DNA from 3 places in the Streptomyces sp. RLA012 genome. Region 3 is predicted to be linked to each of the others. Evidence: riboswitches for the same ligand, from Rfam matches in the RefSeq annotation. Region 3 holds a riboswitch; each other region holds the start of a gene.

Region 1 (6,899 bases), 3.2 Mb from region 3:
GGGGCTCCTCCCATTGGGCCGCCGGCACTGCTCGGCGTCGCTCGCCGGCGGGAATCGCGCTCTCGACGATACGACATGGGTTCCTCAGGCAATGAAGTTGTCCACAGCCGTTGCCTCGCGGATGAGACGCCGTTGATGATGTTGGTGCCTGAGTGTGACTGTTCGAATCTGTGAGGATTTGATGATTGAGACTGGCGGAGATGGTCGTACGTGGCTTCTTTCGGGGTCCACGAGTGGCTACGCACTGCGGCTGACCGAACTCGACGAGCTGCTCCATCTGCACTGGGGCCCACGGATCACGCTCGCCGACGCCGAGTCGCTGGCCGCCCTGCCCGGCCCGCCGTACCGGCCCTTCGAGTCCCGGCTCGACGGGCGCGAGGAGTATCCCGTCGAGGGCGGCCCCCGCTTCGTACGCCCGGCGCTGTCCGTCCGGACGGACGAACGGCGCGGCACCGAATGGCGGTTCGAGGGGTACGAGGCCGACGGTGACGAACTGCGGCTGCGCTTTCTGGACGACGGGCTCGCCGTCACGCTGCACTACCGGATGCGCGGAGACGTCGTCGAGCGCTGGGTGACCCTCGCCAACGAAGCCGACCAAGCCGACGAAGGCGCCTCCCTGGAGCTGCTGCGCGCCGACTCCGCGACCTGGACGCTGCCCGAGCGCGACGGCTGGCGGCTCTCCCAGCTGCACGGCCGGTGGGCGGCCGAGTCCCGGCTTGAGCGGTCCTCCCTCACCTACGGTGAGAAGGTCATCGGCAGCCGCCGCGGGCACACCGGGCACCAGCATCTGCCGTGGGTCGCGCTCGACAGCGGGGCGACCGAGGAGAGCGGCGAGGTGTACGGGTGCGCGCTCGGCTGGTCGGGCTCGTGGCGGATCTGTGTGGCCCAGCTCCCCGACGCGCGCGTGCAGATCTCCGGTGGCGCGGGGTACGACGACTCGGGGCTGCTGCGACTGGAGCCGGGGGAGTCGTTCACCACGCCCGTCTTCGCGGGGCTGTGGAGCGACGGCGGCTTCGGCGGGGCGAGCCGCGCCTGGCACGCCTACCAGCGCGCGTACGTCATCCCGGACGCGGACCAGGACCGGCCGGTGCTGTTCAACTCCTGGGAGGCCACCCACTTCGACATCTCCGAGGAGCAGCAGCGGGAGCTGGCCCGGCGGGCCGCGGCGATGGGTGTCGAGCTGTTCGTGGTCGACGACGGCTGGTTCGGGGAGCGGACCAGCGACCGCGCCGGGCTCGGTGACTGGTCGCCCAACCCGGACCGCTTCCCGCAGGGGCTGAAGCCGCTCGCCGACGACGTGCACGCGCTCGGTATGCAGTTCGGGATCTGGGTCGAACCGGAAATGGTCAACCCGGACAGCGAGCTGTATCGCGCGCACCCCGACTGGGTGCAGTTCCAACCGGGGCGAACCAGGACGGAGTTCCGCAATCAGCTCGTACTGAATCTCGCCCGCCCGGACGTCCAGGAGTATCTGTGGGAGCAGCTCGACGGTCTGCTCTCCGGCGCCCCGATCGACTATGTGAAATGGGACTTCAACCGCTGTTTCACGGACGCCGGTTGGCCGGGTGAGCCGTACCCGCAGAAGCTGTGGGTCGAGCACGTGGAGGCCCTGTACGCGCTGCTGGACCGGCTGCGGGCCGCGCATCCCGGGGTCGCCTTCGAGTCCTGCTCCGGCGGTGGCGGCCGGATCGACCTCGGCATCATGGCGCGTACGGACGAGGTGTGGACCTCCGACAACACCGACCCGCTCGACCGGCTCGCGATCCAGTACGGCTTCAGCCAGGTCCACCCTGCCCGGATCATGTCGGCCTGGGTCACCGACAGCCCGAACGCACAGCTCAATGGGCGTGTCAGCTCGCTGCGTCTCCGGTTTGTGAGCGCCATGGCCGGGGTGCTCGGGGTCGGCGGCGATCTGGCCGAGTGGAGCGAGCAGGAACTCGTCGAGGCGCGGGACTGGGTGAAGCTCTACAAAGAGATCCGGCCGGTCGTGCAGCGCGGCGACCTCTACCGGCTGCGCCCTCCGGAGGGCGGGTCGAGTGCGGTCCAGTACGTCCGCGGTGACGAGACCGTCGTCCTGGCCTGGCTCCAGGCCCAGCATTTCGGTGAGCAGGTCGCCCCGCTCCGGCTGCGTGGCCTCGATCCGGGTGCCGCGTACGAATGCCGCGAAACGGGTGAAGTGCATCGGGGTGCGGTGCTGCTGCACCACGGGCTGCGGACGGGCCTGCGAGGCGACCTCGACGCGGCAGTTATCCGACTGCGTCGCGTGTGACTGTTCTGTCCTGAAACGCAGCCTTCATTCCAACTGGCCCTGGAATGAAGCATCGTGGTTCGGCGTGCGTGAGCAGCGTCATATTCGTGACGATGTGTTGCGGCCGCTCTCGCCCAATCCGCCCGAATTTCAGGGCGGTTGAGGGACGAAAACATCCCCCGTTCACGGAGGGTGACGGGAATTCCGGCCTGGATCAAGAAAGGCACGTACACAGAAAAGCCACATGGTTGGCGATGCGCTCCCATCTCGCCTACGTTCGCCCTCAATCCGGACGGACGCCCAATCCTGCCGCCGCCCGGAATCCGCACACCCACCCGTACCCGGCAGGAGCGGGGGACCCACAGGTAGGACGCCTGTTCCGGTCTCCGGAACGGCTAGGGGTACAGCCGCGTGGCCGCGCGGCCGGGCATCTCCAGCCCGCACCCGACAGCTCACCCCGCAGGCGCCGGAGAGGAATTCGTCATGCCCGCGAAGGGTAAGCACCGCCGTCCCAAGTCCCAGCGTTTCACCCGCTCGATCGCCGTGGCCGGAACCGGTGGTGCCGCGCTCGCGCTGCCGCTGATGGGGGCATCCGGCGCCCACGCCGCCACTCCGGCGACCGCCGTTTCCTCGGCTCCGGAAAAGACCGCGGCGGTATCCGAAAAGACCGCGACGGTTGCGGAAAAGGCAGCGACGATTTCGGAAAAGACCGGGACCGTCACTTCCACCGGCGCGACAAAGACCTATGCGGTAAAGGCCGGCGACTGGCTGGCGAAGATCGCCGACCAGCAGAACGTCGCAGGCGGCTGGCAGCGGCTCTACTCCGACAACCGCCAGGCCATCGGCGGCGACCCGTCGTTGATCCACCCGGGCCTGAAGCTGACGATCGGCGAGAAGGCGGCGTCGACCGGCGGCACCAAGCCGTCGACCCAGTCGCCGACCTCGTCGTCCAAGCGGTCGTCCTCCAAGGCCTCCTCCAAGGCATCCACCCAGTCGGCCACAGGGTCGGCCGGCGTGGCGAGTACGCCCAAGGCCCGGGCCGCCGACAGTTCCGGCTACACCCTGCCGGTCGAGGGCGCCGTCATCGGCACCGGCTACAAGGTGGCCGGCGGCATGTGGTCCAGCGGCTACCACACCGGCGTGGACTTCGTGGTCCCGACCGGCACCACCATCAAGTCCATCGCCGCGGGTACGGTCGTCTCGGCCGGCTGGGGCGGCGCCTACGGCAACCAGGTCGTCATCCGGCACGCCGACGGCAGCTATTCGCAGTACGCCCATATGTCCGCCCTCTCCGTCTCGGCGGGGCAGACCGTGGCCGAGGGGCGGCGGATCGGCCTCTCCGGCGCGACCGGCAACGTCACCGGCCCGCATCTGCACTTCGAGATCCGCACCACGCCGAGCTACGGCTCCGACGTGGACCCCGTCGCGTACCTGCGTTCGCACGGTGTCGCCGTCGGCTGACGCCCGCCGCGCCCCCTAGTGATCATGGAGCGCTCCATAAGCGCTCCATAAGCGCTCCATGATCAGCGCATTGCGGTCTTGTGGCAGCGGGGCGCGCGGTCTCGACACCGTGCGGGAGTGGCTCCACAGTGATCTCTGTAAGCGCTTTCTGCGTCTTCGGAGGTCCCAGTGCCCGACGCCCACGCCGACGCCGCCCGGGGCGGTGGGAACGGGGCCGACGACCCGGCGCCCGCCGCGATCGGCGGGTCGGGCCGAGGTGTTGGCGCGCATGGCGGAGGGCGTGAGCTTCGCCGACGGCGAGCGGGTGTCCGCCGACTCGCCCGCGAACCAGTTCGTTTCGGTGGTCGACGGGTGGACGGTCGCGGAGCCTTCCGGATCCTCTTCCGGGCCTGGGGCCTCAACTGCGCCGACCTGGACCGGCGTTGGACGTACGTCGTCCCGTCCGGCAGTGGCGCCCCCGGCTTCCATCGGATCCGGACCGTCGACGTCGACCAGGGCATCTCCGGTCGACGTACACGGACCACTGCCAGGGCGCCGAGACCCGGCGGGTGCCGAAGCCCGCCGGGCATCACCGCTCCGCCCGTCCTCGCCACCACCCCGCGTACGGAAGGAACCTCATGACCACCCGCAGAGCCTTCACGACCCTGGCCGCCGGTGCCGCCCTGGCGACGCTCGTCCCGGCCGCCGCCGCGAGTGCCTCGCCGCGCCACCGCCGGGGCCGGCTCATCGCCCGCGACGGCTTCCGGCACGGCCTCGGCCAATGGGCCAGCGAACTGCAGGACGGGGGCACGGTCACCGCCTCGCGCGGCGTCCTGGAGATCGACGTGCCGAGCGGCGCGACGGTCTGGTTCAAGAAGCGGCTCGCGGGGCCGTACGTCGTCGAGTACACCGCCACGCCGGTCTCCGAGGGTGGTGTCAACGACCGGGTCTCCGACCTCAACAACTTCTGGAACGCCGTCGACGTACGTTCCCCGGACGACCTCTTCGCCACGCCACGCGGCGGCGCCCTCGCCGAATACGACTACCTGAAGACGTACTACGTCGGGTACGGCGCCAACACCAACACGACGACGCGGCTGCGCCGGTACGTGGGGGAGGCGGGCGTCCGCCCGCTGATCTACGACTACACGCAGCCGCTTCTGACGGCCAACGAGCCCCACCGCGTCCGTATCGTCTCGGACGGCTCGACGGTCCAGTGGTGGAACAACGGGCGACCGGTCTTCGACTACCGCGACCCGGAGCCCTACACGAGCGGGCACTTCGCGTTCCGGACCACCTGGAGTCACTTCCGGATCACGGACTTCCAGGTGTGGCGGCTGTTCAACCACTCCTGAGAGTGCCTTATTCCGGATTAACCGACACTTTACGAGTGGCTTATCTCACCCCCCGTCAACCCTTTCTTACGGTCGCGTAGCTCACATCGAAAGGTGAATCATGGGCCGATGTGGCAGACGATTCGAAGAATGACAACAGATCAGTGATCGGGTCGTACGTGGCGGTGGGGGACAGCTTCACCGAAGGCGTCGGCGATCTCGGGCCCGACGGGGCGTTCGTCGGGTGGGCCGACCGGTTCGCGGTGCTTCTCGCGGACCGACGGCCCGAGGGCGACTTCACCTACACCAACCTCGCCGTACGCGGGAAACTGCTCGACCAGGTCGTCGACGACCAGCTCAGGCGCGCCAAGGAACTCGCGCCCGACCTGGTCTCCTTCTGCGCGGGCGGCAACGACATCATCCGGCCCGGAACCGACCCCGACGAGGTCGCGGAGCGCTTCGAGCGCGCGATTCGCGACGTCACCTCCGCGGTGGGCACCGTCATGGTGACGACCGGCTTCGACACCCGTGGCGTTCCCGTGCTGAAGCATCTGCGCGGCAAGATCGCCACGTACAACGGGCACGTACGGGCCATCGCGGACCGGTACGGCTGTCCGGTGCTCGACCTGTGGTCCCTGAAGACGATTCAGGACCGCCGTGCCTGGGACGGCGACCGCCTGCACCTGTCGCCCGAGGGCCACACCCGGGTCGCGCTGCGCGCCGGCCAGGTCCTCGGTTTTGAAGTCCCCGCCGACCCCGACCAGCCCTGGCCTCCGTTGCCGCCCCGCGGCACGTTGGAGGTCCGGCGCGACGACATCCACTGGGCCCGCGAGTACCTCGTCCCGTGGATCGGGCGGCGCCTGCGCGGGGAGTCCTCCGGCGACCACGTGGCGGCCAAGGGAAGCCTCTCACCGGACGACATCAAGATGCGGATCGAGTCGGTGGCCTGAGCGACGGGTCTGCGACGCGCCGACGTCCCGGCCGCCGGTGCACGACGGCCGCCGGTGCGCGAGGAGTTGGCGGCTCGAAGGGGGCGCGTCGCCCGTCACCGGGCCGCCGGGGAGTGGGCCGGGGCACCGGGAGAGGAGTGCCGGGCAGGTTCGGTGGTTGCTCAGCCGATCCGTCCGGCAGGGCGCGAGGCGCGTGCCTCAGCGCACGGCTGCCGCCAACGCCTCCCGTTCGAGCCCCAGTTCCCGTGCGAGCGCGTCGTCCACCCACTCGTGGGCCCGTGCCCGCGACACCGCTCCCGTGTAGGCGGTCATCTGCACGGCCAGCCCGTCGAGCAGGGCGGTCAACCGGAGGGCGGCCCCCGTGGGGTCGGGGCAGCGGAACTCGCCCCCGGCCACTCCCTCCGCGATGACCTCGGTGATCGCGGCCTTCCACTGCCTGTCGAGGTCGCGGGTGACGTCCCGCAGCGCGGGCTCGCGCAGGGCCGCCCCCCAGCCCTCGATCCACAGCCGCCAGCCCTTGGCCTGGCCGGTCGGCGCGTACCAGCGCACGGCGGCGCGCAGCCGTCGCAGCGCCGACGTACGACGGCCGAGCAGTTTGCGCAGATGGGCGAGGTCGCCCTCGGCCGCGTAGGTGAACGCGGCGGCCACCAGCTTCTCCTTGGTCGAGAAGTGGTACAGCACCAACGCGTTGCTCACCCCGAGGGCCGAGGCCACGTCGGCGATCCGCACCGCCGCCACTCCCCGCGCCTCGATCTGCTCGATGGCGGCCCGCAGCAACTCCCCGCGCCGCTCGGCCACGCTCAACCGCACCCTTGCCACGCGGTTACCCTAATCCCTCGCCGGGGTCGGTAAACCCCTCACCAGGATCAGTCGACGAACTGGTAGTCGATCCGGATGCGGCCGTCCTCCCCCAGGATCAGGAAATCC
Region 2 (6,899 bases), 2.0 Mb from region 3:
ATGTCCACGGAACGGGCGGCGCGTACGTGGTCCTCGCCGACGACGAGTTCGGTGGACCCGCCGCCGATGTCCACGACCAGGTACGGCTTGGCGAAGTCGTCCCGCCCCGTCAGTTCCCGGGTCGCCCCGGTGAAGGAGAACTCGGCCTCCTGGTCACCGGTGATGACCTCGGGCTCGACACCCAGGATGTCCAGCACGCCGCGAACGAACTCGTCCCGGTTCTCGGCGTCGCGGGAGGCGGAGGTGGCCACGAAGCGCAGGCGCTCCGCTCCGTGCTCCTTGATGATCGCCGCGTATTCGCGGCAGGCCGCGAAGGTGCGCTCCAGTGCGTCGGGGGCGAGGCGTCCGGTGCGGTCGACGCCCTGACCGAGCCGGACGATCGTCATCCGGCGGTCCAGGTCGACGAGTTCTCCCGTCGCCGGGTTCGCGTCGGCGACGAGGAGGCGGATGGAATTCGTACCGCAGTCGATGGCGGCGACCCTGGTCATGGGTGGTGGTCTCCTGTTGTGGATTCGGGCAACTCGGTTCGACGAGGTGCGACGGGGTCCCGAGACATCTCGCCCCCGCCGCCCCTACCCTCCCCCGAGCTCTCGGCTTCGCTCGAGCAGGGGGGACCCCCACCATCCTGCACCTGGGGGCTCCGCCCCCAGTCCCCCGCACCGGCCCGAACGGCCTCGTCCTCAAACGCCGGACAGGCTGAAGAACCGCGGTCCGGGGCAGGCGGGAAATCCGGGGCGCAGCCCCGGTCCCAGGGGCGCGAGGAACTGCGCGAGCAACCCCCACCACCCCGCAGCCGAGCGATCCGGGGCGCAGCCCCGGTCCCGGGGGCGCGAGGAACTGCGCGAGCAAGGCCCACCCACCCGCGGCCGACGACACAGCCCCCGGCGATGGATCACTCCTCGGAGGCAGCCACCCCCGGAGGGACGACGCACGCCCCCTTGCTCCACCACTCCGGCAACATCGCGATCGCCTCGTCGCCCAGCGGGTTCACCCCCGGCCCCGCGGCCAGCGAGTGCGCCACCAGCACATGCAGGCACTTCACCCGGTCCGGCATGCCACCGGCGCTCGGGAAACCCTCCAGCACCTCGATGGCATCGCGCCGCGCGATGTAGTCCTCGTGGGCGGCCCGGTACGCGGCGGCCAGCTCGGGATCGGTCGCGAGCCGGTCCGTCATCTCCTTCATGACGCCGTTGGCCTCCAGCGTGCCGATCGCGGAGGCCGCGCGCGGACACGTCAGGTAGTACGTCGTCGGGAACGGCGTACCGTCGGGAAGCCGGGGCGCCGTCTCCACCACGTCCGGCTGACCGCAGGGACAGCGGTGCGCGATCGCGCGCAGCCCGCGCGGCGGCCGGCCGAGTTGCTGCTTGAATGCCTCGACGTCCGCGTCGGTCGGCTCGGTGCGCGGGGTGGGCGGCGGGGGCGTTTCCATGCCTGTGCTCAAGTCTCTTTCTTCATTCACTTCACCGGTCGGATCTTCACGTCACCGGTCGGAGCGGTCCGACTTGTCGACGCCGTCCCAGACGTTGGCGTACCAGGGGCGGGCTGCCGCCCCCAGATCCGTACGCGACTGCTTCGCCGCGTCCGGGTCGATCACGATGTATCCGGTCTCGCCCGGCATCACGTAGTGCAGCCGTTCCCGGATCTGCTGCTTCGCGTACGCGTCGTCCTGCCAGCGCGCCTTCAGGTCACGCAGCTGTTCGACCCGCTCGCGGGCCTGCTCGCGCTGCCGCTCCAGTTCGGAGATCTCGGTGCGCTGGGACACGTACTGCCTTATCGGGTACGCGAGCGCCACGATCAGAGAACAGAGTACGAGAGCGAGCAGCGCGGCCCGGCCGGTCAGACGGGAGCGGCGGGCCTGGCGCTTGGTCTGTGAGCGGTAGACCCGGGCCGCGGTCTGCTCGCCGAGCAGCCGCAGCCTGGTCGCGGTGGAGAACCGGTCCCTGTCCTTCACGGCCATGAGTCCCGCCTCCCCAGTGGTACCAGCCCGTCACGTGCGTACGTCCCCGCACACGGTACGGGACCGAGTACGGGGACGTACGTACGACTGGCTAAGGCTTGACCCTCGGCGGGTGTCAGCCCTTGCTGTGCCTACTGGTTCGCAGAGCGCTGTGCCTACTGGTTCGCAGAGCGCTGTGCCTACTGGTTCGCAGAGCGAAACCGCGGGAAGGCGCTACGCCCCGCGTACACCGCGGCGTCGTCGAGGATCTCCTCGATGCGCAGCAGCTGGTTGTACTTGGCGACGCGGTCCGAGCGGGCCGGGGCGCCGGTCTTGATCTGGCCGCAGTTCACCGCGACGGCGAGGTCGGCGATGGTGACGTCCTCGGTCTCGCCGGAGCGGTGGGACATCATGCACTTGAAGCCGTTGCGCTGGGCCATCTCGACGGCGTCCAGGGTCTCGGTCAGCGAGCCGATCTGGTTGACCTTGACGAGCAGGGCGTTCGCGGAGCCCTCCTCGATGCCGCGGGCCAGGCGCTCCGGGTTGGTGACGAAGAGGTCGTCGCCGACGATCTGGACCTTGTCGCCGATCCGGTCGGTGATGACCTTCCAGCCGGCCCAGTCGTCCTCGTACAGCGGGTCCTCGATGGAGACCAGCGGGTACGCGGAGACGAGCTCCTCGTAGTACTCCGTCATCTCGGCGGCCGAGCGGGACTTGCCCTCGAACTCGTACTTGCCGTCCTTGTAGAACTCGGACGCGGCGACGTCGAGCGCGAGCGCGATCTGCTCGCCGGGGATGTAGCCGGCCTGCTGGATGGCCTCGACGATGAGGTCGAGCGCGGCACGGTTGGACTCCAGGTTCGGCGCGAAACCGCCCTCGTCGCCCAGGCCGGTGGACAGGCCCTTGGTCTTCAGCACCTTCTTGAGGGTGTGGTAGACCTCGGCGCCCCAGCGCAGCGCCTCGGAGAAGGACTCCGCGCCGATCGGGGCGATCATGAACTCCTGGATGTCCACGTTGGAGTCGGCGTGCGAGCCGCCGTTCAGGATGTTCATCATCGGAACGGGCAGCAGGTGCGCGTTCGGACCGCCGAGGTAGCGGAACAGGGGCAGGTCGCTGGCCTCGGAGGCGGCGTGCGCGACGGCGAGCGAGACGCCGAGGATGGCGTTGGCGCCGAGCGAGCCCTTGTTGTCGGTGGCGTCCAGGTCGAACATCGCCTGGTCGATCAGGCGCTGCTCGGTGGCGTCGTAGCCGACGAGCTCCGGGCCGATCTGCTCGATGACGGCGAGGACGGCCTTCTCGACACCCTTGCCGCCGTAACGGTTGGGGTCACCGTCACGCAGCTCGATGGCCTCGAAGGCACCCGTGGAGGCGCCGGACGGGACGGCGGCACGACCAGTGCTGCCGTCGTCGAGGCCGACCTCGACCTCGACCGTGGGGTTGCCTCGGGAGTCCAGGATTTCCCGGGCTACGACGACGTCGATGGACGGCACGAGCATCTCCTTCTGGGATGTGACGCGGGTACGCGAGACCTGTGATGGCTTCGCGACATGAGCCTAACCGCCTGAGGGGGATCGGCCAGCCGGTCGCCCACCTCTTGGGCAGAACTGAACGTACACATTGTTCCAGAACGGAACAAAAACGGAAACAAAAATCCCCGCTCCGGTGCGTACGGGGGAACGCGCACCGGAGCGGGGGCCCGTGGGGACGGGGGTGGTCCTCCTCGGTGTCTCCAGTGTGGAGACCCCTTCTATGCGGGACCTGTCATTCAGCTGAGGTGAAGCTGCCGATCATCAGCTGAGGTGGAGCTGCTGACCCGGGTAGATGAAGTCCGCGTCGTCGATGATGTCCTTGTTCAGCTTGAACAGCTGCTGCCAGCCGCCCTTGACCTTCTTCTTCTCGGCGATCGAGCTGAGGGTGTCGCCCTTGACGACCTTGTACTCGCCGTCACCCTTCTCGACCTTCTTGCCCGCCGGGGTGGGCACGGTCCTCTCGGCGGACGGACGCGACGCCGAACGGGAGGCCGCGGTGTCCGTCGAGCGGGTGGTGGTACTGGTGCTCGGCGAGCCGTTCGACGAGGAACCGTTCGACGAGGAGCCGTTCGAGTTCGAGGAGGACGAGTGCGACGGGGTGCTCGTGCCGCCGGTGTACGCGGCGCCCGACAGGCCCGTGCCACAGGTCGGCCAGGCGCCCTTGCCCTGCGCGGCGAGGACCTTCTCGCCGATGGCGATCTGCTCGGACCTGGAGGCCTGGTTGGCGGCGGAGGCGTACGCGGTGCCGCCGTACGCGGCCCAGGTGGAGGCCGAGAACTGCAGTCCGCCGTAGTAGCCGTTGCCGGTGTTGATGGACCAGTTGCCGCCGGACTCGCACTGGGCGACGGTGTCCCACTGGGAGGCGGTGGCGGCGGAGGCGTTGCCGGCCGCCATGAGCGGGGCGGCGATGGCGACACCGGTGACACCGGCGAGCGTGGCGACACGGGTGGTTTTGTTCGGGCGGCGGTGCTTGCCCTTGCTGGAAAACAGCATGGAGAGATCCCCTCACCGACGCCTGCGAGGTGAGCTGTCGGGTTCGGGCGGGTGAGTGCCCGGCCGTGCGCTCTGGGCGCACGGCTTCACCCCAAGCCGCTCCGGTCAACTACCGGGCGCGGCACTTACCTTGGGTCCCCCGCTCCTGCCTACGGCGCTGACGCGTCGACTGTTCCCGTACGGCCGCTGGCAGGATTCGGCGTTGCGACCGTCGGGGCCCGCTGAGGCGAGCGGTGTTGACCGTAAGCAGCCGATCGGCTGAATTCCAAAGACGATCAGGGTCTTTGAGATCCATCTCTCACTCGCACTAAACCGGACATTCTCCAGCGAACCATGACGCGAACTGCCCCTACTTTTCGCCCGATTCAGTACCAACTGCAAGGCTCTGACCGGGGCGGATGAGGTCCGGGTCGACGCCGACCGCCTTCTTGTTCTCGGCGTACAGCTCGGCCCATCCGCCTTCGAGGTCAAGGGCGTCGGCGATGGTCCACAGATTGTCTCCGGCGCGGACGACGTACGAGCCGTCGATGACATCGCGGGCGGTGCCGGTACCCCGAGAGGTGTGCCGGTCGGAGGAGTCGTCGGTACGGCCGTCCAGCGCGCTGTCGGTGGTGGCGTCGGTGGTGTCCTCGTCGGCGCTGCCGCCGCGGTGGCGCCCGGCGCCGGTCGTCGCGCTCTCGGTCGTGGCCGAAGAGTCGCCGCCCTGACCGGAGTTGTCCGAGGTGCCGCTCTTCGTCGTCGCCGTCCCGCTGCCGTCGGCCTTCGTCGTACCCTCGGTCGCATTCGCCGACGAACCGGACGAACCAGAGGAATCTGAGGAATCAGAGGAATCAGAGGAATCAGAGGAACTGGACGACTTCGTGGAATTCGACGAACCGGAGGAACTGGAGGAACTGGACGAACTGGAGGAGTCGTTCGCCACACCCGTGTCGACCGCGACCTCACCCGAGTTCCTGCTGAGTCCGGAGAGCGGTCCACAGGTGGGCCAGGCGACGAGACCCTTGGCGTCGAGGAGCTTCTCGGCGATGGCTATCTGCTGCGAGCGGCTGGCCTCGTCGGCACTCGGCGCATACATGAGGCCGCCGTACCTCTCCCAGTCCTTCTGGGTCATCTGCAGTCCGCCGTAATACCCGTTGCCGCTGTCGGCGCTCCACTGGCCGGCGCTCTCGCACTCCGCGACCCGGTCCCAGGTGGTGCCGTCGGCGGCGTTCGCGCTCGCGGCGCCGAGCAACGGGATCGCGATGGCGGATCCGGTCACTCCTGCCGCGACGATGAGGGCCGGAGCCTGACGGGGGCGACGATGGCGGCCGTTCCCGGAGAGCATGCGGAAACCTTTCGCGTGACAGCAGTTGACTACGCGACGAACGAGTCGCGTTGACGAGTGAACGTATCCGCACCCGAACACTTGTCACAAGTCGATGCAGCGTAGATCACGTGAAGATTACAGAGTTGAGGAAGTGTCAGCTTGGGCCGCCGGTCGGCGTATGGTCGTCGGCCGCCGCTACGCCCCGACCGGAGGTGTGAACTCCACCGGAAGCGTGCGCAATCCGCGCATAATGAGCCCGCCGCGCCAGCGCAAATCGGCTGGATCCCCCGCGAGTCGGAGGTCGGGGAGGCGGGTGAGCAGGGTGGCGAGCGCGGTCTGCCCTTCCAGACGGGCGAGCGGTGCGCCGAGGCAGTAGTGGATGCCGTGGCCGTAGCCGAGGTGCTGGTTGTCGCGGCGGGAGAGGTCGAGCGTGTCCGGCCGCTCGAACCGTGCGGGGTCACGGTCCGCCGCGGCGAGTACGACGAGGACGGGGTCGCCGGGCGCGATGTCCTGTCCGCCGATCCGGACGGCCTCGGTCGCGAACCGCCAGGTGGCCAGCTCCACGGGGCCGTCGTAGCGCAGGAGTTCCTCGACGCCGGTCTCCAGCAGGGCCGACTCGCCGGCGGCGAGAGAGGTCTGGAGGCGCTCGCGCTGCTCGGGGTGGGCGAGAAGGGCGTAGGTGCCGTTGCCGATCAGATTGACGGTCGTCTCGAACCCGGCGAAGAGCAGGATGAAGGCCATGGCGGCGGCCTCGTTCTCGCTGAGGTGCTCGCCGTGGTCGGAGGCGCGGATGAGGCCGGAGATCAGGTCTTCGCCCGGCGCGGGCGTGTCGGGGAGGCCCTCGCGCTTCTTGTGGATGAGTTCGAGGAGATACCCGCGCATCTTCTTCACGGACCGCGCGACCCCGCCCCGCGGCCCGCCGCCGTGCCGGATCATCATCCCCGCCCAGTCCCGGAAGTCGTCCTGGTCCTCGCGGGGGACGCCCAGCAGGTCGCAAATGGCGTAAATGGGAAGCGGGAAGGCGAACTCGTGGATCAGATCGGCGGAGCCCGTGTCCGCGAACTGGTCGATCAGGTGGTCCGCGAGCTCCTGCACGCGTGGCGTGAACTCGGCCACCCGGCGTGGTGTGAACGCC
Region 3 (6,899 bases):
CTCCACGTACTCCTGGGGTATGACGTGGGAAGGCGGTGGCTCCCCCGACCCGTAGGGGTTGGGGAAACCACCGCCCGTGGACCGGCGACCCGCCGGTCCACGGGAGGGATCCGGGTCCCTGGGTCAGCGCTGCACGAACACGTAGTCCGCGTGGTAGGGCACTCCCACGATCGTGCCCGGCGTGCAGGACCCGGCCGGGGCGACGCCGCCCACCGTGTTGAGCCGCAGGATCTCCTGCGTGCCGGCCAGCAGACCGCGGTGCTTGCCGGACTGGGTGGCCTTGAGGTCCAGCTCGGGGATGTTCTTGTCGCCGTTCGGAGTCTTGGAGATCAGCGTCCCGGTGACCGCGCTGCGGTCGGGCGCGACCCACTGCGGCGTACCGGAGTTGGGCTTCACGAACGTGTGCACGATGCCACCGCCGAGTACGGCCGCGACGTCACGCTGGGCGAAGGCGTAGCCACCGCCCTCGGCCGGCTTGCACTGGTAGATCTGCTTGCCCTTGACCACGGACGCCTGGAAGTTGTCGAGGGCGTCGCGGAAGTCGAAGGAACCGGTGACCTTGTGGAGCTGGCCACGGACGGCTCCGCCCGGGAACCCGGCGGTGTGCAGATTGGCGTAGAACGCACCGGGGTCGTTCTTCAACTGCGCCAGCAGGGCGGTGTCCTTGACCTGCACGGTACCGACCACATGGTGGCCCTTGATCTTCCCGAGCAGCTTGCCGAAGTCGACCTTGACGCCACCGTTGGTGCCCTTGGCACCCTGGTGGATGTGGAGCATGGTCGGTGTGCCGGTGCCGCGCCAGGTCACGGCGACGGACACCTTGTCGCCCTTGACCTTGATGAACTCCAGCGCCGCGCCGTCCTTGTCCCCGACGGCCGGACCGCCCTTGACCGGCACCTCGTTGGCGCCGCGGAGGCTGGTGGCGAGGATGGTACCGCCGCTGCCGCCGACGACTCCGCTCTGCGCGACGATGGTCTGGTCGGCGGGCATCGAGTGGGTCATGTCGTTGTGGTCGTTGTGGTCGTTGTGGTCGCTGTGGTGGCCGACTGCGGCGACCGCCGGGATGACGGCGGCGGCGACACCGGCCGCGGCGGCCACCGCGACAGCGGCCAGGGTCAGGCTCTTGCGACGGGTCCAGGACGCGTTGCTGAACGTGGCATTCGATCCCATGATTCTGTTTTCTCCCCGTATTTCCGCTGACACCCCCTGCGTCAGCTTCTATGCTTGAGTACGGACAGATTCCGAACCTGGACTCAATCCAACTATGTGACCTGCGTCACACCAGCCGCCCCGGGGAGGAGGCGGCTGTCGGCACACCCGTGACGCCGGGCAGCCGACCTGCCCGGTAGCGGTCCCGACCCGCCCGGTAACGGTCCGACCCGCCCGGTAACGGTCCCGACCCGCCCGGTAACGGTCCCGACCCGCCCGGTAGCGGTCCCGACCCGCCCGGTAGCGGCCTAACCCGCCCGGTGCACCACCGCGTCCACCAGTTCCACGAGCGCCGCCTTCGCGTCGCACTCCGGCAGCGGGAGGAGCGCGGCCCGCGCCTCCTCCGCGTAGCGCACGGTGTCCCGGCGAGCCTGCTCAAGCGCGGGGTGCGCCCGCAGCAGCGCCAGCGCCTCGGCGTGCCGGTCGTCGTCCGTGAGGTCGGAGCCGAGCAGCTCGCACAGCGCGATGTCCTCGGCGAGACCGAGCCGCTCCGCCCGCTCCCGCAGCCGCAGCACCGGCAGCGTGGCGATGCCCTCGCGCAGATCCGTCCCGGGCGTCTTCCCGGACTCGTGCGAGTCGGAGGCGATGTCCAGCACGTCATCGGCGAGCTGGAAGGCGACGCCCAGCCGCTCCCCGTACTGCGTCAGCACGTCCACGACCGTCTCGTCGGCCCCGGACATCATCGCGCCGAACCGGCACGCCACGGCGACCAGCGACCCGGTCTTGCCGCCGAGCACGTCGAGGTAGTGATCGACCGGGTCGCGCCCGTCGCGCGGCCCCGCCGTCTCCAGGATCTGCCCGGTGACGAGCCGCTCGAACGCCTCGGCCTGGATACGGACGGCCTCGGGCCCGAGGTCGGCCAGCGTGTGCGACGCGCGCGCGAAGAGGAAATCACCGGTGAGGACAGCGACCGAGTTGCCCCAGCGGGTGTTCGCGCTGGGCACCCCGCGCCGCGCGTCGGCCTCGTCCATCACGTCGTCGTGGTACAGCGTGGCGAGATGGGTCAGTTCGACGACCACGGCCGAGGGCACGACACCCGGCGCGTACGGGTCACCGAACTGCGCGGCGAGCATCACGAGCAGCGGACGGAACCGCTTCCCGCCGGCCCGGAGAAGATGCTGCGCGGCCTCCGTGATGAAGGGGACCTCACTCTTGGTGACTTCGAGCAAGCCCTCCTCCACAGCCGCCAATCCGGCCTGGACATCGGCTTCGAGAGCCTGGTCCCGCACGCTCAGCCCGAACGGCCCGACGACGGTCACGAGAGGTTCTCCTGTCTGCTGACGATCACATGGCGAACTCGGTCGATCATTCGGTCGATGACACGGTTTGTCGATGTGTCGCTGCCATCACTCAAGTCAGCGTATCCGGTCACGTTTCGATCACCACGAGCGCCCACCGTCCCCACTGTCGACTTCCTCCCGACTTCCCTCTCACCGGCCCTCCGATGTCCCCCGAGCGGCAGACAGTCCCGCGCCCGAGCGTTTCCGGATCACGAGCGGTATGTTCTCGATCGGGCGATACGACCAGGCATATACCGAATCGCCGGAGGGCTGGACACCGAAGACTACGAGGACACCGCGATGAGCATGCACATCCGTACGTCCTTTCCCCACGAGACGACTCACGACGACCTTTGGATCGCTCGTCCGGACCGCCTCACCGACGCGACCGCGCCCCACGACCGGCAACGCCACCCCTGATACGCGGGCCACGGCGACGCCTCCATCCGGGTGGACGCCCACGGGCAGACCGCCCGCCCTTGGTACAGCGGGAGCGCGGCCTCACCTCCCTGCGAATCGCGGCCCTCGCGCCCGAACCGCTCAAGGCCTTCGTCTGCACGGCCGGGCCGCCAAGGCGCTCGCCCACGTCGCCCGCCCGCCGGAACCCGTTCATCCATACGTGGCTGCTCCACCCGACCCGGGAGTACGAGGAGACCGAGGAGTACGAGGAGTACGACGGGATCCGGGCGGCCGTCCTGACGGTGGGCGGCCGACACGACCCGCACATCGCGGCACGGCGCGACGCCTGGTCGAGCACCTCTCCCGGATCACGTACGCGGCCCGATCGACCCCTGATCGACCCCTGATCGACCCCTGGCCGCACCAGCACCCGAACCGAGGTCCCCCTCCGAGCCCGCCGATCGGCTTCCCCCACGAGACGCTGACGCGCGCCCTCCGGCGACGACGTACCCCTCCCTTCCCGGCCGCCGAGTGGCCGACACGGTCCGGCCCTCCCCCGACGCCCTTCGACCCTCGGCACTCCACCCTCGGCACTCGACCCTCAGTACTCCACCCTCGGCGTACTGGCCCTGGATCTGGCCCCAACCCGGCCCGAAGGCGTGCTTCCCCTGGGACCCGGCCGGCGGTGGCTCCCTCGAACTCCCTTTGCAGGCAAGGGAGTCGGACCCCGGCATCGCCTTCGGGAGCCGGACCACCCGAGCACCTCGGGGAGCCGGACCACCCGAACACCTCGGGGAGCCGGACCACCCGAACACCTCGGGGAGCCGGACCACCCGAACACCTCGGGATGCCGGAGCAGTCCGAGCCCCTCGGGGTGAGCTCCCCACCGCAACAGCACCCGCTCGACGCGGTCGATCCATCCGCACCCGCCCTGAACTCTCCTGGGACGCGAGGGTCGAGACGCGCCCCGAAATCGGCCGCGGCGCACGGGAGTTCGTCACCTTCGACGAACTGATCCGCGAGGACGGCCACGAGACGGCCACGAGGTGGTCTTCTGCCGGCGCCATGGGCGACCCTGAGAAGCATGGCGCGGACCGGTGAGTTCCTGATGGCTCTCGACGAGGGGATGCTCGCGTACTTCCGCGAGATGGCCGACGAGATGGTCACCCGGTTCGGGATCTCACGGGCCGAAGCGGTGGCGAGGATCAACAGGGCTTACGCGGGGCACGAGTTCGGCCCGTATCCCGACCGGATGTGCCACGAGCTACCCGAATACTGGGCCTACGGCCTCTACTTCAAGCCCAATGCGGGCCGGCTCCCCGACGACGACCCCGACACGGATCTGTCCGTGTGGGTGGTGCGCCCGGCCCCGCCCGAAGGCCCGGCGGCCTGGACGCTCGAACCGTAATGCCCGAGTTGCCGCCATTGCCGCTTTATTCCTGCCCGGTTGTGTGAGTTGGGTCACGCGCGAACATCATGACCGACCCACCCCCACTTAATGACTCTCCCTTTACATAAGGCAAGTTGAGCGTCACCTTCCGGAAGAATCGGGCAATTCCCCCCTCGGTTTGTGCAGGTGATAGCGATCTACACCGGGAAATCAGGGCTTGTTCCGGACATGTGCTCTCGCATACGTTCACGTCGATCCGGACGGACCGCCCAATCCTGCCGCCGCCCGGAGAAATCCCACCCGACCCAGACACACGCGCGGCAGGAGCGGGGGACCCAGGTAAGCCGCCGATCCGGACTCCGGAACGGCTAGGGGTTAAGTCGCACACCGTGCGGCCGGGCAGCTCCCGTCCGAACCCGACAGCTCACCTCGCAGGCGCCGGAGAGGAATCCGACATGGCCGCACCTGGTAATGACCGCTGCCCGAAGACCCGTACCTTCCTTTACCGCGGCATCCTCGCCGCGGGAATGGGCGGAGTCGCACTCGCTCTCCCGATCCTGGGCGCCACCTGCGCCCAGGCCGCCACCGTCACCGCCGCCAGTACCACGACCGACGTCCGGCTCATCACGTACAAGGTGGTCGCGGGCGACACGCTGGGCTCGATCGCGAAGAAGTACCCCTCAAGCGGCGGCTGGCTGAAGCTGTACCAGGCCAACCGCGCGGTCATCGGCGCCGACCCGACGACACTCCGCCCGGGTCTCACCCTGACCGTGGGTACGAAAACCATCCAAAGCACCAAGAAGACGACAAAGCCGAGCACCAAGTCGGCGGGGTCCACGACCGCCTCCGCGAAGAAGTACACGAACAACCTCGACGGCTGGATCAAGCAGTCGCTGGACATCATGGCCCGGGCCAAAATACCCGGCACCTACAACGGCATCCACCGCAACGTCATGCGCGAGTCCTCCGGGAACCCGCTGGCCATCAACAACTGGGACTCCAACGCCAAGGCCGGAATCCCCTCGAAGGGCCTCCTCCAGGTCATCGACCCGACATTCAAGGCCTACCACGTGCCGGGAACATCGAATAACCCCTTCGACCCGGTCGCCAACATCACCGCCGCCTGCAACTACGCGGCGAAGGTCTACGGCTCGATCGACAACGTCAACGGGCCTTACTGACGGTGCTGACCGGGTGGACGGGGAGGACAGGGGCGAGGGGGCTGATGGGGTTGATGGGGCTGATGGGGCTGATGGGGCTGATGGATCCAATGGGGAACAGCCTCTCCAGCACCACCGCGATCCCGTCCTCCTCGTTCGACAGGGTCACCTCGTCGGCCACCGCCTTCAGCTCCGGATGGGCGTTGGCCATGGCGACCCCATGGGCGGCCCAGTCGAACATGGGGATGTCGTTGGGCATGTCGCCGAAGGCGATCGTGGCATCGGGCGTCAGACCGAGGTGGGCCGCCGCGAGAGCAAGGCCCGTCGCCTTGGTCACGCCACATGGCTGGAGTTCGACAGTGCCGGGCCCGGACATGGTGACGGTGGCCAGGGAGCCCACCGCTCCCCGGGCCGCGGAGGCCAACTCGTCGTCGGACAGCGAGGGATGCCGGAGCAGCACCTTGCTGATCGGCTCGGTCCAGAGGTCGTCGCGGCGACGCACCCGCACCGCCGGGAGCGTGGGGTGCGGCATCACATACCCCGGCTCGATGAGCGTCAGCCCGTCCACGCCGTCCTGGTCGACCGCGGCGTAGAGCAGCCCGACCTCGGCCTCGATCTTGCCGAGGGCCGTCTCCGCGAGTTCCCTGTCCAGGGTCACCGACCAGAGCAGACGGTCCGCCCCCGCGTCGTACAGCTGCGCCCCCTGCCCGCACACCGCCATTCCCACACCGCCGAGTTCGTCGAGCAACGGTCGTACTCTCGGCGCCGGGCGCCCCGTCACGACCAGGTGCCGGGCGCCCGCCTCGGTCACCCTCTCCAACGCGGCCCGGGACCGGTCGGAGAGGGTGTCGTCGCCGCGCAGCAGCGTTCCGTCCAGGTCAGTGGCGATGAGTGAATATGCGGTGGGAGCGGCCATGATCAGAGAATACGGATGGAACGCCCCTTCGGCCCCGCGCGAACCGGACGACGTCCGGTATCCCGTCGGCAATTCCGTTCACCGTACGGGGCGTACCGGGCGTACGAGGTCCCGTTCCGCCCCCACGCGGCGAAGCCGGCGGTACGGAGGAAAACCGAGCGGGATGTCACTCCAGAGGATGACGCGGCTCCACCGACCGTGACCGCCCGAATCCCAACTCGACCTATGCCATGCGAGATTGGGCCCGGCCCGGGGCGTGGCCCGCAGGCCCTCGCCCCTCGGCCGTACCAGCCCCGGTCGCCTCACCCGTGCGCGCCCGCCAAGTGCTTGGCCAGCCGCGGCGAAGCGAACTCCGTACCGCACACGAAGCGCATCACCGGCCCGTACGAGGCCGCCGCCGGCAATCCCGTGAAGTACAGCCCGGGCACGGAGGACCGATACCCGGCGCCGAGCTTCGGGGTGCCACGGCTCACCGCCAGCGCCGTACGCAGCTCATGTCCCAGGAAGTCCATCGCGGCGATGTCGACGCGATAGCCGGTCGCGGC

Evidence for each region. A riboswitch is a leader RNA that binds a small molecule or an ion and turns the genes downstream of it on or off. The one in region 3 is predicted to bind cyclic di-AMP.
Region 1: linked by a shared signal. The riboswitch ahead of RV986_RS07735 (M23 family metallopeptidase) and the one ahead of RV986_RS21840 (transglycosylase SLT domain-containing protein) in region 3 are both predicted to bind cyclic di-AMP.
Region 2: linked by a shared signal. The riboswitch ahead of RV986_RS31455 (transglycosylase family protein) and the one ahead of RV986_RS21840 (transglycosylase SLT domain-containing protein) in region 3 are both predicted to bind cyclic di-AMP.

The regions. Positions count from the first base shown of each region.
Region 1 is NZ_JBWDPA010000002.1:1,623,512-1,630,410, reverse strand. Features, by position in the region: gene RV986_RS07740 (alpha-galactosidase) at 182-2,269, shown strand; cyclic di-AMP (ydaO/yuaA leader) riboswitch at 2,571-2,727, shown strand; gene RV986_RS07735 (M23 family metallopeptidase) at 2,732-3,709, shown strand; gene RV986_RS07730 (hypothetical protein) at 4,061-4,330, shown strand; gene RV986_RS07725 (DUF6250 domain-containing protein) at 4,327-5,043, shown strand; gene RV986_RS07720 (SGNH/GDSL hydrolase family protein) at 5,187-5,972, shown strand; gene RV986_RS07715 (TetR/AcrR family transcriptional regulator) at 6,171-6,791, opposite strand.
Region 2 is NZ_JBWDPA010000002.1:6,824,586-6,831,484, reverse strand. Features, by position in the region: gene RV986_RS31475 (Ppx/GppA phosphatase family protein) at 1-488, opposite strand, end outside; gene RV986_RS31470 (DUF501 domain-containing protein) at 893-1,429, opposite strand; gene RV986_RS31465 (FtsB family cell division protein) at 1,481-1,957, opposite strand; gene eno (phosphopyruvate hydratase) at 2,137-3,432, opposite strand; gene RV986_RS31455 (transglycosylase family protein) at 3,727-4,458, opposite strand; cyclic di-AMP (ydaO/yuaA leader) riboswitch at 4,463-4,625, opposite strand; gene RV986_RS31450 (LysM peptidoglycan-binding domain-containing protein) at 4,808-5,782, opposite strand; gene RV986_RS31445 (cytochrome P450 family protein) at 5,960-6,899, opposite strand, start outside.
Region 3 is NZ_JBWDPA010000002.1:4,806,527-4,813,425, forward strand. Features, by position in the region: gene RV986_RS21820 (CHRD domain-containing protein) at 124-1,170, opposite strand; gene RV986_RS21825 (polyprenyl synthetase family protein) at 1,458-2,468, opposite strand; gene RV986_RS21830 (hypothetical protein) at 2,969-3,295, shown strand; gene RV986_RS21835 (hypothetical protein) at 3,973-4,296, shown strand; cyclic di-AMP (ydaO/yuaA leader) riboswitch at 4,566-4,729, shown strand; gene RV986_RS21840 (transglycosylase SLT domain-containing protein) at 4,734-5,459, shown strand; gene RV986_RS21845 (HAD family hydrolase) at 5,443-6,354, opposite strand; gene RV986_RS21850 (FAD-dependent oxidoreductase) at 6,657-6,899, opposite strand, start outside.